Regions from separate parts of the Lysinibacillus sp. BS3 genome, predicted to be linked through region 1. Evidence: riboswitches for the same ligand, from Rfam matches in the RefSeq annotation. Region 1 holds a riboswitch; each other region holds the start of a gene.
The links. Region 1 has a riboswitch for cobalamin ahead of AAJG31_RS16235 (iron chelate uptake ABC transporter family permease subunit). Riboswitches for the same ligand answer to the same signal wherever they lie in the genome.
Positions count from the first base shown of each region.

Region 2: another riboswitch for cobalamin. It lies ahead of AAJG31_RS23090 (energy-coupling factor ABC transporter permease); the one in region 1 lies ahead of AAJG31_RS16235 (iron chelate uptake ABC transporter family permease subunit).
Region 3: another riboswitch for cobalamin. It lies ahead of nikA (nickel ABC transporter substrate-binding protein); the one in region 1 lies ahead of AAJG31_RS16235 (iron chelate uptake ABC transporter family permease subunit).
Region 4: another riboswitch for cobalamin. It lies ahead of AAJG31_RS02675 (hypothetical protein); the one in region 1 lies ahead of AAJG31_RS16235 (iron chelate uptake ABC transporter family permease subunit).

Region 1 covers NZ_CP154860.1:3,291,452-3,295,753, forward strand. Annotated here, with positions in the region: gene AAJG31_RS16220 (response regulator transcription factor) at 1-34, shown strand, start outside; gene AAJG31_RS16225 (YdhK family protein) at 77-646, opposite strand; gene AAJG31_RS16230 (biotin transporter BioY) at 750-1,346, opposite strand; cobalamin riboswitch at 1,500-1,687, shown strand; gene AAJG31_RS16235 (iron chelate uptake ABC transporter family permease subunit) at 1,833-2,879, shown strand; gene AAJG31_RS16240 (heme ABC transporter ATP-binding protein) at 2,885-3,676, shown strand; gene dapF (diaminopimelate epimerase) at 3,729-4,302, shown strand, end outside.
Region 2 covers NZ_CP154860.1:4,618,832-4,623,133, reverse strand. Annotated here, with positions in the region: gene cobJ (precorrin-3B C(17)-methyltransferase) at 1-787, opposite strand, end outside; gene AAJG31_RS23095 ((2Fe-2S) ferredoxin domain-containing protein) at 792-1,163, opposite strand; cobalamin riboswitch at 1,309-1,491, opposite strand; cobalamin riboswitch at 1,744-1,929, shown strand; gene AAJG31_RS23090 (energy-coupling factor ABC transporter permease) at 2,078-2,824, shown strand; gene AAJG31_RS23085 (energy-coupling factor ABC transporter substrate-binding protein) at 2,828-3,100, shown strand; gene cbiQ (cobalt ECF transporter T component CbiQ) at 3,106-3,879, shown strand; gene AAJG31_RS23075 (ATP-binding cassette domain-containing protein) at 3,876-4,302, shown strand, end outside.
Region 3 covers NZ_CP154860.1:351,577-355,878, reverse strand. Annotated here, with positions in the region: gene metE (5-methyltetrahydropteroyltriglutamate--homocysteine S-methyltransferase) at 1-1,025, shown strand, start outside; cobalamin riboswitch at 1,173-1,366, shown strand; gene nikA (nickel ABC transporter substrate-binding protein) at 1,515-3,131, shown strand; gene nikB (nickel ABC transporter permease) at 3,203-4,156, shown strand; gene AAJG31_RS01855 (ABC transporter permease subunit) at 4,159-4,302, shown strand, end outside.
Region 4 covers NZ_CP154860.1:523,986-528,287, forward strand. Annotated here, with positions in the region: gene AAJG31_RS02670 (TetM/TetW/TetO/TetS family tetracycline resistance ribosomal protection protein) at 1-1,571, shown strand, start outside; gene AAJG31_RS02675 (hypothetical protein) at 1,689-2,444, opposite strand; cobalamin riboswitch at 2,670-2,854, opposite strand; gene AAJG31_RS02680 (GNAT family N-acetyltransferase) at 3,066-3,833, shown strand; gene AAJG31_RS02685 (PH domain-containing protein) at 3,997-4,302, opposite strand, start outside.

The sequences.
Region 1 (4,302 bases):
TGCAAAGAGAAAGCAAATGGAACATAAAAGCTAGAAAATAACCTCTACCAGAATTGAAGGTAGAGGTTATTTTCTATTATTTTGGACTAAGCTCTTCTTCTGTTACCCATTTATGATTTGTTACAGCTTCACCACTTGTAGTGGAAGTATAATCAACCATATATACAGTTGTTTGCACAGCCTCGTCAATAAGGACAGTCGCATTTTCCATACCTTCCATATGTGTTGCGTCCGTTTTTACTTCTGTTCCAGGAGCCAGTGGTGCTTCTTGTGGGTCAATTAATTCTTCATGAATTACCCACTTATGCTTTTCTATTCGCTTTCCACCAGATGTAGGCTCATAGGAAATAACATAGGCAGTTGTAGTATAGGCACCTACTATTGTTGCTTCGGCCCCTTTCATACCTTCCATATGTCCATCTGTAATAATGGCTGTGCTTCCTATAGGAAATTTCGGATTTTCAGCTTTTTTTAACGTTACTGGTACTTCGCCAGAACTTGAATGGTTCATTGTAGAATGATCCATTTCTTCAGCAGCTTCATTAGAAGTGGACGCAGGTTTTGTTTGATCCTCTGTACAAGCCGATAAACTAATTAGAGCGACTACTGATAATAGTCCGACTGACCATCTTTTATTGAATTTCATATGATATCCTCCTCACTATGTGCTCCTAATGTAGCAAATAAATGTGCAGAAACGATGGATATAACCTATGAAAAACATTTCTTTAGTCTGGCGGGGAGATATGCTATTGAATGGGCATGATCTTCAATGTTTTTTGTAATCTATGGGCGAAGATACCAGCAAAAATAGCTAAAATAATATCTTTTGGTAGTGGAGGAATCATCCAAAGCCAAGCGAGCTTATATGAAAAATTCTCTGGCGCACTTGCCCATAGCTTATAGGCAAAAAACATCCAATTTGTTCCTATCAAATAATTTATAGCCGTTGCTACCAAAGCAGCTACGATAAAACTTTTCTTTGTTCCGCTTCGTTCTACGATTAACCCCGCAACAAATGCCGCAAATATAAATGTAATAATAAACCCAAAGGTAGGGCTTAAAATTTGGCCAATTCCACCACCGAAACGAGCAAAGACAGGAGCTCCTGCCAATCCTACGCACATATAAATTGTGCAGGCGAGCGCACCTTTTCTACTACCAAGAATAAGCCCTGCTAAAATTGCAAAGAAGGTTTGAAGCGTAATGGGTACACCACCAACTACCATAAAAGGTGCAAAGGAAGTGATATTAGCACCCACCATCATTAACGTTGTAAATAATCCAATGTAGGTAATGTCAACAGTTCTTAACTTATGGTGACTATGTTGTGTAACAGTTGCCATGATTTCACCTCGTTTTATAAGTTATTACTGCTAGTGTAAAAAACGAATGTATTTGTGTCAACCTTATTATTTATATAAGTTAACTCAATTGTTGAATTAAATTGAAGTAGACTATCTATCTATAAAAATGTATGATAGAACCGTCACAATTTTATAACTTCAAATACTATTGGTGTGACATTTTGAATGTCACTTAAAAGGGAAGTCGGTGGAAGTCCGACGCTGTCCCGCAACTGTAACGAGGAATCCTATAATATGATTTGCCACTGTTTAAGAATGGGAAGGCAATTATAGGATAGTGAATCGAAGCCAGGAGACCTGCCATTTAGTAATACCTGTAATGCCCACGAGGATGCAAGCAATTACGGACAATAGCTGGATATTTTTCTGACTTTGTTTAATCTTGGGTATTTCTATGCGCATTTTCGCATGGGATACCTTTTTTTATTGCTTCATTCATCAATATTCAGTAGGAGTTTAAAACAGATGAATAAAAAATTTATGTTATTTTCCTTCGTACTTTTCATGGTATTAATTGTTTCAATGACCTTTGCTGTAATGGTTGGCTCAGTTTCAGTTACACCGTTATATGTATGGAAAGTTATTCTTTCTAAAATTCCTTTTATACAAAATTCGATCGAGCAAGATTGGAGTCGCTCTCAGGAAATCATCATCTGGCAAATAAGAGCACCTCGTGTTTTGCTAGCTGCGATAGTAGGAGCGGGGTTAGCTATTGCAGGGGCAGCCATTCAGGCACTAGTACGTAATTCTATTGCAGACCCGTATATTCTAGGGATTTCTTCAGGGGCAGCTGTCGGAGCTACTTCTGTGATTATTTTAGGAGCCTTTTCATTTTTAGGTATTTACGCTCTTTCAGTATCCGCATTCCTTGGTTCATTACTTGCCATTGCACTTGTCTTTTTCTTATCACGTGTTGGGGGACGTGTCTCTATTTTCCGCTTGCTATTGGCAGGCATGGCTGTGTCCTTTATCTTAACGGCTATCTCTAACTTTATTTTAATGATGTCAAAGCAAGAAGGGGCCTTAAAGGCTGTTATGTTTTGGATGCTAGGTAGTTTAGCTGGAGCCAAATGGAATAATATTGTGATTCCAGCTTTCGTATTCTTTATTGTATTTGGGCTACTGTGGCTACACTATCGCAATTTAAATTTATTATTACTAGGAGAAGAGGCGGCAGTGACATTAGGCGTTAATCTTCAGCAATTCCGTATTCAGTTAATACTACTAGTATCTCTATTAACAGGTGTGCTTGTCGCAGTTAGTGGTTCTATAGGATTTGTGGGATTGATTATTCCCCATATTGTGCGTTTAATTGTGGGCTCAAACTATAAATACGTAATACCTATCAGTGCTTTAATAGGTGGAATATTCTTAGTGTGGGCAGATGCCTTTGCTCGAATTATTATTGCTCCTCAGGAAATGCCAATTGGTATTATTACAGCTTTTTGTGGAGGACCATTTTTCATTTGGCTTCTCCGTCGTAACAATTATTCTTTCGGTGAAGGAGATTAACTTCCATGACATTAGAAGCGAAAAAAGTATCATTCTCCATTTACGATCAGCGTATACTGCATGATGTAAGTATTCAAATAAAAGAAAAGCAATTTGTTGGATTAATTGGTCCTAATGGGAGCGGAAAATCAACATTGTTAAAAAATATGTATCGTCTCCTAAAACCTGAAAGTGGATCGGTAGTATTAAATGAGCAAGATATATTAAAGCAATCAAGCAAAGCAATTGCGAAAAATTTGGCTGTTGTAAGCCAAGAGACACCCGTATTATTTGATTTCACTGTGCATGATTTAGTCAGTATGGGAAGAACCCCACATAAAAAGCTGTTAGAGCTTGATCAAGAGAAAGATTTTCAAATTGTTAAAGAGGCTCTTAGGCAAACGGGCATATCGCATTTAGAGAAACGAAGCTTTAGTTCGCTTTCTGGTGGCGAGAAAAAACGTGTCATGGTTGCAAGGGCACTCGCTCAACAAGCACAGATATTAATATTAGATGAGCCGACGAATCATTTAGATATTCAACATCAACTTCAACTTATGGATTTAATTCAGACTTTGCATTTAACCGTAGTAGCAGCTTTACATGATTTGAATATTGCTGCTATGTATTGCGATCAAATTTACGTTTTACAGCAAGGGCGAATAGTTTGTCATGGTACACCAGAGGAAGTACTTACGCCAACAGTGCTGCAAGATGTATTTGGTGTTTTTGCGGATATTCAAATACATCCAATGACAGGGAAGCCGTATCTTACATATGTACCTGAACAGTTCACGAAGGGGGTTAGCCAAATATAGAAAAGTGTCATCTTCTATTAGATACATAAAACATCCTTTAAGGAGTGACTGTATGCAAATAGCCTTTACGAAAATGCATGGTATTGGCAACAGCTATATCTACCTTGATCTTTTCCAACATGATTACAAGGAAGATATCTTTTGTGAATTGGCTCAAAAAATGGCCAATATCCATACTGGTATTGGCTCAGATGGATTGATTATTATCCAACCCTCTAAAATTGCTGACTGTGGTATGCGTGTATTTAATAAAGATGGATCTGAGGGGACAAATTGTGGTAACGGTCTTCGCTGTGTTGCTAAGTATATTTTTGAACGTCATATTGTACGACAAGAGCTAATTACGATTGAAACGAAATCCGGGATTATGCTGGCACAGGTAGTGGTGCAAGACAATCGTGTAATAGAAGTGATTGTCGATATGGGCAAACCTCTCTTATTGCGCAAAGACATTCCGATGTTAGGAAACCCAAATGAGCTTGTCATCAATGAAATATTTCCTTTACCCCAACAATCTCTTTTAGTAACAGCTTTGTTTTTGGGCAATCCCAATACCGTAGTTTTTGTGAATGCGATCGAGCAAGCACCATTAAGAACATTAGGCGGTATTATAGCAAACGATATGA
Region 2 (4,302 bases), 1.3 Mb from region 1:
GACGTAATGGCTGTTTCTCTTCACCCAGGGTATATTTACGTTGGTAACCGCGGGGCGTAATCATCTTATTGTCATAGAAAAATGTTGACGAATTCCCGATAATGACAGTTGTCAACATACCAATATCATGTTCTAGCATTTCTGCTAGTGTTGTCATGGTCACTTCTTGACGTTCTCGATAGGCACTTTTCACAAGCCCAACTGGTGTGTCTGGCGAACGATATTCTAAGAGTATTCGTTGAGCCTCGACAATTTGTCTTGTTCGACGTCCACTTTTAGGATTGTATAAAGCAATGACAAAGTCCGCCATTGCAGCTGCCTCGACACGCTTTGCAATTAAATTCCAAGGTGTTAGATGGTCACTCAAACTGATTGTACAAGCATCATGCATAATAGGTGCACCAAGTATGCTAGCGCATGAATTAATCGCAGAAATCCCAGGAACAATTTCAACTTCAATTCCTGTTGCTTCTGTCCAGCCTAGCTCAATTAACACCTCATAGACTAATCCTGCCATGCCATAGACGCCTGCATCACCACTCGAAATTACTGAGACGATGCTCCCTGCTTCGGCTTGACGAACGGCTTCCTGTGCACGCGACACTTCTTCTGTCATGCCTGTACTAACAATCGATTTTGCACTTACTAAATCTTGAATCAGCTCTACATAGGTTTTATAGCCTATAATCATATCACTTTGTTGTAAAGCCTCTACTGCACGTGTCGTAATATGCTTAAAATCTCCAGGTCCAAAGCCTACTACGAAAATTTTTCCTTTTTGCGCCATGTTGTTACCCCTCTTTCACCTTTTCGATCCCTTTAATGGCAGTTGTTTGAGCAGTACGCTGTAATGTACCTTCACGAAGTGTAAAGACATGTTCGTTGTATAAGGATTCATGATGTAAATCTTGTACTAGTGTTCTAGCATGCTCTGTTGATGGCACACGATACCAGTTTCCTTGAGGATAAGCGATTACCACACAAGCATCCTTGCAGCGTCCATTACAGCGCGTTCTTGTCGTATGTATTTCCTGATCGAGTGCTTGCCGCTGTATCTCATCTCGAATGGCTAAGGTAATTTCCTCCCCATCCTTTTTCATGCAGCTACTGCCATTGCAAATAAAGAGATGTGTTTTCATCCCCTCTAAATTCCAAGTTGTCATCTTCTGTCTCCCCTCATTTGCTTTTTGGAAAAAGAAAAACCTTTACTCTATAACGAAGAGTAAAGGTTTTGTAGAAGCCAAATAAAAACGAATAGAATGAAATACAGGTACTCGCTTTCGCTTCAACTTCTCCCTCCGAAAAGTTTGCATGCACAATCAAATAAGCAGGTTTCCTGACTTAAGCTTCATTTTACTGTCGCACCTTCCCAAGTTTGCACCAGTGGCTTTGCGATTTCATCAGCTATTACAGTAGCGGGGGCTGTATTGGATTTTCACCAATTTCCCTATTATCTCGAGCTATTCGAGCACTTATTGACGTTTTATATGAAATTTTTATTAGAATTTTAAATAGAAAACTGTCTTTATCATATCTTATTATTTTAAAATTTCAATATTTCTTTAAAAATTTATGACAAATTTATCAATTTTGAATGGAACTAGATATGAAATTTATATAAATCTATATAATTTGCGCACAAACTTTTATCAGAATATTCACCGTTGACCTTTAATTTTAAAAATTTTATAAAAGGTATAGCATATTTATGGAAATTCATGTTACACTTTGTCGTGAAATCTCACATTTTGAATGTTTTTCGGTGCAAAGTGTTTGTCATTTTGCTTAAAAGGGAAGCCGGTTTGAGTCCGGCGCGGTCCCGCCACTGTAATAGGGAGCTTTATAGAATATGTCACTGTCCAACGGATGGGAAGACCTATAAAGCATTGAGCTAGAGCCAGGAGACCTGCCGAAAAATAAGTGATCGTTTCAACCTACGAGGATAGGTGTGCGGCTTAGCAGATGAGACTGTTATTTGCTTTTTTAGCTATGCACTTTTCCACCAGTGGAGAAGTGCTTTTTTTAATTACGCACGCAATATTCTAAAAATCTATTAATTAGTTAGGAGGAAAGCTTTTTGAAATTATCATGGTGGAAACTTAGTTATTTTTTACTGGCCTTTTTAATCGTGCCAAAACGTGCCTTTGCCATGCATATCATGGAAGGTTTTTTACCAATCGAATGGGCTATTTTTTGGTGGGTGATCTCTATCCCATTTATCATTCTAGGATTGCGTTCTATTCGAAAAACCATTGATGAAAATCCTGAAACAAAAATGCTTTTGGGGCTTTCAGGAGCCTTTGCCTTTGTGCTATCCGCCCTAAAAATCCCTTCTGTTACAGGTAGTTGCTCTCACCCAACTGGTGTAGGACTTGGGACAGTACTCTTTGGCCCTCTAGCAATGAGTGTAATTGGAACAATCGTTTTATTATTTCAATCTTTATTATTAGCTCATGGAGGAATTACAACTTTAGGGGCTAATGCCTTTTCTATGGCTATTGTTGGTCCTTTTATTGCTTACTTTGTCTTTAAAGGGGCTCAAAAAGTAGGGTTGTCATTTTCACTAGCCATATTCTTTGCAGCTATGCTTGGTGATTTAGGTACATACATTGTGACTTCTGTACAACTAGCACTAGCCTTTCCTTCAGAGGTTGGAGGCTTTATGGCATCCTTTACAAAGTTTGCAGGTATTTTTGCCTTAACTCAAATTCCTTTAGCAGTGAGTGAAGGAATTTTAACGGTCATAGTGATGAATTTCTTGAAAAAATACAATGTTAGCGAATTAAAAACGTTACGTGTTTTCTCAACAAAGGAGGCACATTAACAGATGAAAAAAAATTTATTGTTATTAGCAATTGTTGTGTTGTTAGCCATCATTCCCTTGTTCATACAAAAAGGTGCTGAATTTGGTGGTGCTGATGGAGAAGCAGAAGCCGCTATTGGGGAAATCAATGCGGAATATGAACCATGGTTTGAAAGTCTATGGGAGCCACCAAGTGGTGAAATCGAAAGCTTATTATTCGTGCTACAGGCAGCTATAGGAGCTGGCTTTATTGGCTACTTCATCGGCTATATGCGTGGCAAACACAAAGAAGGTTAACCATTATGTTACTCATTGATAAGTATGCCTATCTGAATAAGCTAGCGTCCGTTCATCCGCTAGAAAAAATGATATTTTCACTTGGACTACTTCTCATAACGCTCATCATGAGAGATGAACGACTTTCACTCATTACATTTTTTGTAATGAGTGCTTTTATCATTTTAGGTGCAAAAATTCCGCTTGCATACTATGGCAAATTATTATTGCTACCTGGCTTTTTCTTATTAACAAGTCTCGTATCTATTTTACTTTCCTTTACATCATCAACGAATACACTCCCTGCCCATATTTGGTCGTTTACATGGAGGAATTGGACTGTCTTTATTGGGAACGCAAGTATGTTAGTAGCGCAACAGCTGTTCTTTATTGTCCTTGGCAGCATTAGTTGTTTATACTTTTTAATTCTAACCACTTCCGTACAAGGAATATGTTATGTGCTACGACAATGGCGACTCCCCTCTTTATTAGTGGAGCTCGTCGAACTAACCTATCGTTTTATTTTTATGTTTTTAGAAAGTATGCAAAATATACATCTCGCCCAGCAAGCACGTCTTGGCTATCATTCACCGATGCAATGGCTACGCTCTGTCTCCATGCTTATTGTGGCATTATTTGTGGAAATGTTTCAGCGTAGCCGAGAGCTCAACAATGCCATGCAATCACGTGGAGGCGATGCCGTCTACTGGCAAGAGATGGGCTCTTATAGCAAGAAAAATTGGCTAGGCATGGCAGCTATTTTACTAGTCCTCATCGTATACGGAGGGTATTTTACATGACAGCATTTTATTTTGAACTCAACCAATTATCTTATGCCTATGCGGATGGTACGAAGGCGTTGTCAGATATTACATTAGACATTCCAAAAGGTAAAAAAATCGCCATACTCGGGCATAATGGCGCAGGAAAATCGACTTTATTTCAACATCTTAACGGTATTTTAAAACCTACAGCTGGGACGATTGTATTCGAAGGCAACGATCTGGAATATAGTCGAAAAGCTTTAAAGGCCCTACGCCAAAAAGTCGGCATTGTTTTTCAGAATGCAGATCATCAGCTTTTTTCAGGGACCGTCAAGCAAGATATAGCATTTGGACCATTGAATCTCGGCTGGTCTACTGAAAAAACGGAAGAAAAAATAGCATGGGCCGTTGCGCAAACCGAAGTGGAAGATTTGCTTGATAAACCCATTCATTTTTTAA
Region 3 (4,302 bases), 1.8 Mb from region 1:
CCTTAGGATTACCGCTGTTTCCAACAACTACAATCGGTAGCTTCCCGCAATCAGATGAAGTGAAAAGAAATCGTAATGCGTGGCGAAAGAAACAATTATCGAATGAAGCCTATGAAACATTTTTAGAAGACGAAACAAAGCGCTGGATCTCCATACAAGAGGAATTAGATATCGATGTACTTGTTCATGGTGAATTTGAGCGTACAGATATGGTTGAATATTTCGGTGAAAAGCTGACTGGCTTTGCCTTTACAAAGAAAGCGTGGGTTGTTTCATATGGATCACGCTGTGTGAAGCCTCCGATCATTTATGGAGATGTTGCATGGGCTTCACCAATTACCGTAAAAGAATCCGCCTATGCCCAAAGCCTAACGAAGCGATTTGTAAAAGGCATGCTGACAGGGCCAGTAACAATATTAAATTGGTCCTTTGTGCGAGATGATTTGTCCCGTAAAGATGTCGCTTATCAAATTGCATTAGCACTCCGTAAAGAGGTGGAAGCACTAGAAAACGCAGGTATATCAATTATTCAAGTGGACGAGCCAGCGTTAAGAGAAGGTTTACCGCTTAGAAAGGAGGAATGGGGGGCTTACTTAGAGTGGGCTGTCAATTCCTTTAAGCTTGCGACATCTAGTGTCAAAGATGAAACACAAATCCATACACATATGTGTTACTGTGAGTTTAATGATTTCATCGAACCAATTAGCGCACTAGATGCAGATGTGATTTCCATAGAAACATCACGAAGTCATGGGGAACTTATTACCTCACTACAAGTACAGCCCTATAAAAAAGGAATTGGCTTAGGCGTCTATGATATTCATAGCCCTCGTGTACCAAGCGAGGATGAAATGCTCGCTATTATGAAAGATAGTCTACAGGTGCTGGACCGTTATCAATTCTGGGTGAATCCAGATTGTGGCTTAAAAACGAGAAAAGAAGATGAAACCGTTGCAGCTTTAGCGAATATGGTTGCTGCTACTAAAACGTTGCGTCAAGCTGTACAACAATCTACATCAAGCTAACGAAATGATTTTTAATCTACTACATCTACTCTCCAATAACGAAGACTAGGGTAAATCCCTAGTCTTTTTATCTTACGTCGATATATATATTATCTTCAGAAAGTAAAATTGACGTGAACATGCGAGCATGTTATGTTTATTACTAATTTCATAGCAATCATTACAAGTTTGAGTGAAATCGTCTTTCATTCAATTAAAAGGAAAATGGGTGAAAATCCCATGCTGTCCCGCAGCTGTAAATGAGGAGTTTTGTTTCAAATACCACTGAGTGAGTACTTGGGAAGGTGAAACAAAATGATGATTCATGAGCCAGAATGCCTGCTTGTAAGAAGATTCATTGATGATCTACGAAAGATAGGGAGATGGATGGAGACTTGCTCATCGTGGGTTTTTCTGTCCTTATTCTTTTTTAGAATAAGGTTTTTTTATGCCTTCTCTTCTTCAACAAGTAGATGTATTTGTACTACGAATAGAGATAGGAGACAGAAAATGAGATTGACAAAGTATTTACTTCCTTTCCTGCTTGTCCTGACGTTCAGTTTACTTGCTGGCTGTACAGGCACGGATGAAGAAAAGGAAAAGACCTCAGCAAACCAAACAGATGAAAAAATAATAACGATTGGCTGGCCATTAGATGTCGGTCCATTGAATCCTCATACATATTTACCGAATCAAATGACTGCCCAAGCAATGGTTTATGAATCCTTGGTGGAATACAATGATGATGGTACTGTTACGCCTAAGCTCGCCGAAAGCTGGGACATCTCTGAGGATAAAACTTCGTATACTTTCCATCTAAGAAAAGACGTGAAATATTCAGACGGCACTGCATTTAATGCAGATAATGTCATTCGTAACTTTGACGCCGTTTTAGCGAATCGAGACATGCATTCTTGGATGGGCATGGTTAACCACATGAAAGAGGTTGTAAAAGTAGATGATTTTACAATTCGTCTGCAATTGGATGAGCCTTATTATCCAGTCTTAAACGAACTTGCCTTCGTCAGACCTTTCCGTTTTTTAGGGGATAACGGATTCCCAAAGGATGATATGACGCAAGATTCTATCAAAGCACCGATTGGAACAGGCCCTTGGGTATTAACTGAATACAAAAAGGACGAATATGCATTATTTAGTCGCAATGAAAACTATTGGGGAGAAAAACCACTAGTTGAACAAATAAAAGTAAAAATTATTCCTGACTCAGAATCTATTTCATTAGCATTTGAAAACGAAGAATTAGATTTAATTTATGGGCGTGGCATTATTAGTTTAGATAACTATACGTATTTAAAAGACAGTGGCAAATACAAAACTGCTACCTCTGAGCCTTTATCTACGAAAGCACTGCTATTCAATACACAATCTGGTCCATTATCTGAGCTAAAGGTACGTCAAGCCATTCAATATGCTATTAATAAGGAACAAATGGTCGACAGTATTACACATGGTACGGAAAAAGTAGCGAACACATTGTTCTGGGATGCGATTCCTTATGCCAATATAGATTTAGCACCTATTGTATACAATCCAGAAAAAGCCCAACAATTGCTAGATGAGGCAGGGTGGTTATTACCTAAGGGTGAAAAAATTCGTTCAAAAAACGGACAGCTGTTGTCTTTAGATTTGATTTACATTGCATCTGATGCAATTCAAAAACCAATGGCAGAATTAATGCAAGGTGAACTCGCAAAAATTGGCGTTCAGTTGAATTTAGAAGGGGCAGATGTAATGGTCGGTCTTCAAAAATTGATGGATGACCAGGTGGATATTAATTTCTGGCGTACCAATGGACCACCTACAGATCCACATAGCTTTGCAAATGAATCAGCTACACCAAATGCTAGTGGTGTGTACGAGGCGAAATTAGGCCTAGCAAACGCCAAAGAAATCGATACGAAAATTCACCAATTATTAGTAGGAACAGATGAACAGGAACGCGTGCAGCTTTACACGAATATTTTAACGATGTTTCATGACCAGGCACTCTTTTACCCTATTTCTTACGAAACAAATAATGTGATTTATCAACCATCTCTAAAGGATTTTGCACCACGTGCATCTGAATATGATATACCTTATGCACAAATGGCTAAAGAAAAATAAAAGTGGAGGAGAGAGTGTGTCTAGCAGAGACAGCTCTCTCTTTATCATAGGATTGAGTAGGAAGTGACAGCATGTATGAATCAACATGGATCTTTTGTTTAAAAAGAATTTTAACATTGCCCTTTGTCTTATTAGGCGTTTCCATCCTAACCTTTGTATTTATTCGTTTTGTTCCTGTAGAGCCTGCTGAAGTCATACTACGTTTGGCAAGGGTTGCGCCAACAGAGGAAGCCATTCAGGCATTACGTGAGGAACTGGGAACGGACAAGTCGTTTTTTCTTCAATATTTGCTATGGGGAAAGGGCATAATCCAGCTAGATTTTGGAACATCTTTTGTTAGTAAATTACCTGTGGCACATGAACTATTCGTGAAATTACCCGCAACCATTGAATTAGCTATTGCTGCGTTTATCCTCATTTTAGGGCTAAGTATTCCATTCGGAGTAATAAGCGCATTGTATAAGCACACCATCATCGATAAAATCATACGATTCTTTAGCATATTGAGTGTGTCGATTCCAGCCTTTTGGTTAGGTTTCCTATTACTCTATTTATTTAGCTTAAAATTAGGACTCTTTCCGACAAACGGGAAGGGCACACCTGCTCATTTAGTTTTACCCGCCTTCGCACTGGCGTTACCAACAATTGGATTATTCGTTCAGCTTATCCGTTCAACCATCCTAGAAGAATTACAGCAGCAATATGTTCAATATGCACGGCTAAGAGGATTAAAAAGCTCCGTGATTCTTATCCGTCATGTTTTGCGAAATGCTGCTATTCCCTTGACTTCCTTGCTAGGCATGACCCTTGGCAATCTTTTAGGTGGAGCCGTGATTGTGGAGCAGGTTTTTAGCTGGCCCGGACTCGGCAGGTACTTAATAGAATCCATTATGAACAGGGATTATCCAGTTGTACAATGCTATGTGTTAATTATTGCGGTTATCTATGTGCTTGCCAATTTATGTACAGATATATTGCATCGTTTATTGGACCCTCATCTAATGATGAAGGGTAGGAGAGATTAAAAATGAAATTTGTACGAACAAAAAGTGGCAACTTAACAGGATTAATCAGTCTATTCCTCCTTGTCATTACTGGCTTATTAGGACTGTTGGCGCCAATTTTAATGCCACACGACCCTTTTGCTGTCGATATTGCTAAGAAATTTTCA
Region 4 (4,302 bases), 1.9 Mb from region 1:
TCTTCTTTATCAATAAAATGGATCGTGAGGGTGCCAATATGGAGGCTGTCATCAGACAGCTTCGCAAAGATTGCTCTCAGCATGTATTGTTCATCGATGAGCCACTGCGAGCAGACTATGTATCAAATAATATTATGGAATGGCTGGCGGAGCGCGACGAAAAATTGCTTGATGCCTTTCTAAATGAGTCATTGGAGCATGAACAGTGTCTTGCTCAATTAAAGGAAATGATTAAAAATGAATGTGCCTTCCCTTGCTTTGCTGGCTCGGCCTTAAAGGATGAGGGCATTCAGGAATTTCTTGACCAGCTCCCGCTGTTAACGGCTTCCCATTTTGACAAGGATGCCCCGTTTGAGGGCGAGGTTTTTAAGATTCGTCATGATGGGCACCAGCGTTTAACCTTTATGAAGGCAACCAAGGGCTCGTTGCATGTACGAGATGAATTTTCATTTGACGAAGTAACAGAAAAAGTGACCGAAATTCGCCTTTATAACGGCAGTCGCTTTGAGACCGTTCAACAGGTAGAGGCAGGAGAAATTTTCGCTGTCAAAGGACTGAGCCAGGCAAACATTGGGGATCGAATCGGTACAACGATGCTATCACAGCCCTATGAGCTTGTCCCAACCTTACAGGCAAAGGTTCAATATGAGGGTGATCAGCATATCAAGGAAGTGCTACAGATTTTCCGTTTACTCGAAGCAGAAGAACCGTCCTTGCGTGTGGTCTGGCAGGAAAAATTTCAGGAAATCCATGTGCATATTATGGGTGCCATTCAATTGGAGGTCCTGACAGAGGTATTAATGACGCGTTTTTCATTAGCTGTCTCCTTTGGTGAGCCGCAAATTTTATACATGGAAACCATTGCGACGACCGTAACGGGCTATGGTCATTTCGAGCCCCTCAAGCATTATGCAGAAGTTCATTTATTAATGGAGCCAAATCCACGTGGAACAGGTAATACCTTCACCAATGCCTGTCATGCCGATCATTTATCTGTAGGCAATCAGCGCCTTGTTGAAAAGCATCTGTTTGAGCGTGACCATCATGGGCTACTGACAGGCTTCCCTGTAACAGATATTCATTTTACACTTCTAACAGGTCGCGGGCACAATGAACATACATCGGGGGGAGATTTCCGTGAAGCCAGTTTCCGTGCCCTGCGTCAGGGGCTGGAGCAGGCACAAAATGTCCTACTTGAACCCTATTATCGCTTTAAAATGAAAGCTTCAAATGACTTTATCGGTCGTATGATGACTGATATTCAGCAAGCAGCTGGCACGTTCGATGACCCGATTTTATCCGAAACGGATGTTATCCTAACAGGTCGTGCACCTGTTGCCACTTTAATGAGCTACAGTACAACCTTTGCCGCCTATACAAATGGGAAAGGTGCACTCACACTCCAATTTGATGGCTATGATGTGTGCCATAATACAGAGGATGTGATTGCACAGATTGGCTACGATAGAAATGCCGACCCTGAGTATAGTTCCTCTAGTATCTTTTGTGCTAAGGGCAAAGGATATTCGGTTCCATGGCAAGAAGCACAGGCAGCCATGCATTGCCTGTAGGATGGGATGAGCCTGCTCGCTTCGGGTATTTCCGCGGGTATTTCTTGCTTGGGCATCAATATATCTCTACCCTGCCATAAGATATTACAAGCCCTCCAAAAAATGGAGGGCTTGTTTTTATAGTGCACCGACAGCTTTCTTTGTTGGATTGTCCAACAAATATGCGGGTTCAACTATTACATAGTCATGCTTGTTCGTAAAATCAATTAGTACCTTACCAGGTTGACTTTTTAATAGTTGTAGATGATCAATTAATTGCAGTAAAAGCTCGTGACCGTTGCCACGTGGATGCCAGTTGAAATGATAATCATTTAACGCTTGCACCGCTTCAATAAATTGGGCATATTCCTGCTGCACAAATGCAATGAGTTTGTCATGATGAGATGCTAAATCATATAAATATGTTTCGTAAAAGCGCATGACAATCGAGCATAATAAGTCATTGACACGAGCGGCACTTAAAACAGGCTTTGGCTCCAATGATAGACGGTCGAGGTTGGGCTTTGCGCGTGTAGAATCAATGCGCGTAATTAAGTGATACGCTTCTCCGTTGACCTCATAGACAATCGGATTGGTCGGCATGTACATCATAAAACTATTCGTCTTTGTTTTTAGTTCATCTGCTATGGCTGCTTTCGCTAAAAGATGACCGTCCACATCCCCATTTTGTATCCAAATAATTTCTTTATTATATAAGATTTGCTCAAAGAAGCGATCATTGCGAATCAGCTTCGTTGCTAATAATTGATCGATCAGAGACTCGACCACCATTCTTGTTTTCGCTTTCTTGGCAACTTCTGTTCGTGGTTGCTTACAAATGTTCAGATCTTCATAAGGCGTTTCCAACGTTGTCGTTACATGAATATTTGTCATACGTGCATCCCCTTTGCGTACATATTTTCAAAACAAAAAGGACTCCCTACTTTTGAGGAAATCCTTCATTTTATCTTCTTTCATCACACAATGCCAAACAAACCCTAAGTATGTGTGAACGAGTTCGATTGTGAACCCTTTCATTTACTATGGGCGTTTGACGTACTGTGACGAACAGAGCATTCTGTTTTGTCAACATGCCACCTCCTATTCCTCGTAGGTTTATGGTGTGTACTCGTAACAGGCAGGTATCCTGACTCATGATCATCGCTTCTTTTCTCCTTCCCGTCCAAAGACAGTGGATACTGAAAAGTCGCTCACATTTACAGTTGCGGGACAGTGTCGGATTCGCACCGACTTCCCTTTTAAGCAAATTGCACGCAATTTACACCTCTTACTACACGCTATTCAGTTGTCATAGGAATGAGTATATGCACATTCCTATTAGATTACTAAAATCAATTGTAAAGTAGTGTTTTTCTAAAGTCAAATATCACAATATTTTCCAAACTACTAATAAAGTTAGAGGGGGATATAAAAAAGGTGAACTGCGTATTTTTTATCTTTCATTGACTTTATAATGAAAGATAGTGAACTTCTAATAGTGGAAGGATGAAAAATATGAAAACAAGTCAACAATTAGTAACGAGTAATTTAGAGGAAAAAATGAAACTATTTACTGGAGCCGTTTCTGGACAAATTATAGAGGAAGCTCATTTTGTCATAGCCAATACAAATATTCCAACTGATACATTTAATTTGTTAGTAGCGAAATCGCCTATAATTCATAAGGAAAATCATCTTAAACAAAGGATTAATCATTTCATTGTGAATAAACTTCCCTTCAGCACGTGGGTGGATGCCAACTATCTAAGCGATGATTGGCTACAGCTGATAAAAGACTGCAATTTACAGGAAGCTGAACGAAATATGATGATGAAGCTTGACCATACACTTCACACAGGTCCACGAATTTCCAATTATCTTACCATCACAGAAGTAAGTAACAAGGAAGAGCTTCTACAATATAAGGAAGTTTTTCTAAGTTTATTTGGAGAAACAGCAGAAAGAGATGCATTAGAAATTTACTTTCATCAATTCTCACAGGAAAAACTAGCATCAAATGCTCGCATGTTTATTGGTTGTATAAAGGAAGTACCTATCGCTACGGGATTATTAATCGACAGTAAACATAGCTATGGGATTTATGATGTGATGACAAAAGATGCGTATAGGGGCAAGGGTTATGGCAGTGAGATGTTTCAATTCCTACTCAGTCAAACAATCGATAAGCAAAAGCCCGTAGTCTTACAGGCATCAGAGGATGGAAAAAATATTTATAAACGCTTCGGGTTTAAAGAAGTCGGAGAAATGATTGTATTTGAATAAGGTCTCGGCAAGGCGCTGTTATTTACACTTGACAGTATTTTCGAGCTTACCGTAATCATGAAGCCAACTTAAAATCCGTTACACCGACCCCTTCCCGGCACGACAAAAAAGCCTCGCAAATCTGCGGGCTTTTGGTTGTGCACACGTACTATTAGCACCTTCATTACGTCCCCAAAACATACTGTGCTAAGACGCTTTGCACCTTATAAATATTTGTCGCCTTATTGAAGTTTTTTTGAATCGGTAATGGACTGCCAGACACCCATATTTTAAGCTCTGCATCTAAATCAAATGTTCCAGCTGTTTCGACTGAAAAATGAACGATATTTTTATAGGGAATGGAATGATACTCTGTTTTCTTGCCAGTCACTCCTTGCTTATCAATGAGGATCAATCGTTTATTGGTAAAAATAAACGTGTCTCTAATAATTTTATAGGCGTTCTTGACTGTCTCGTTTGGAATTAATAA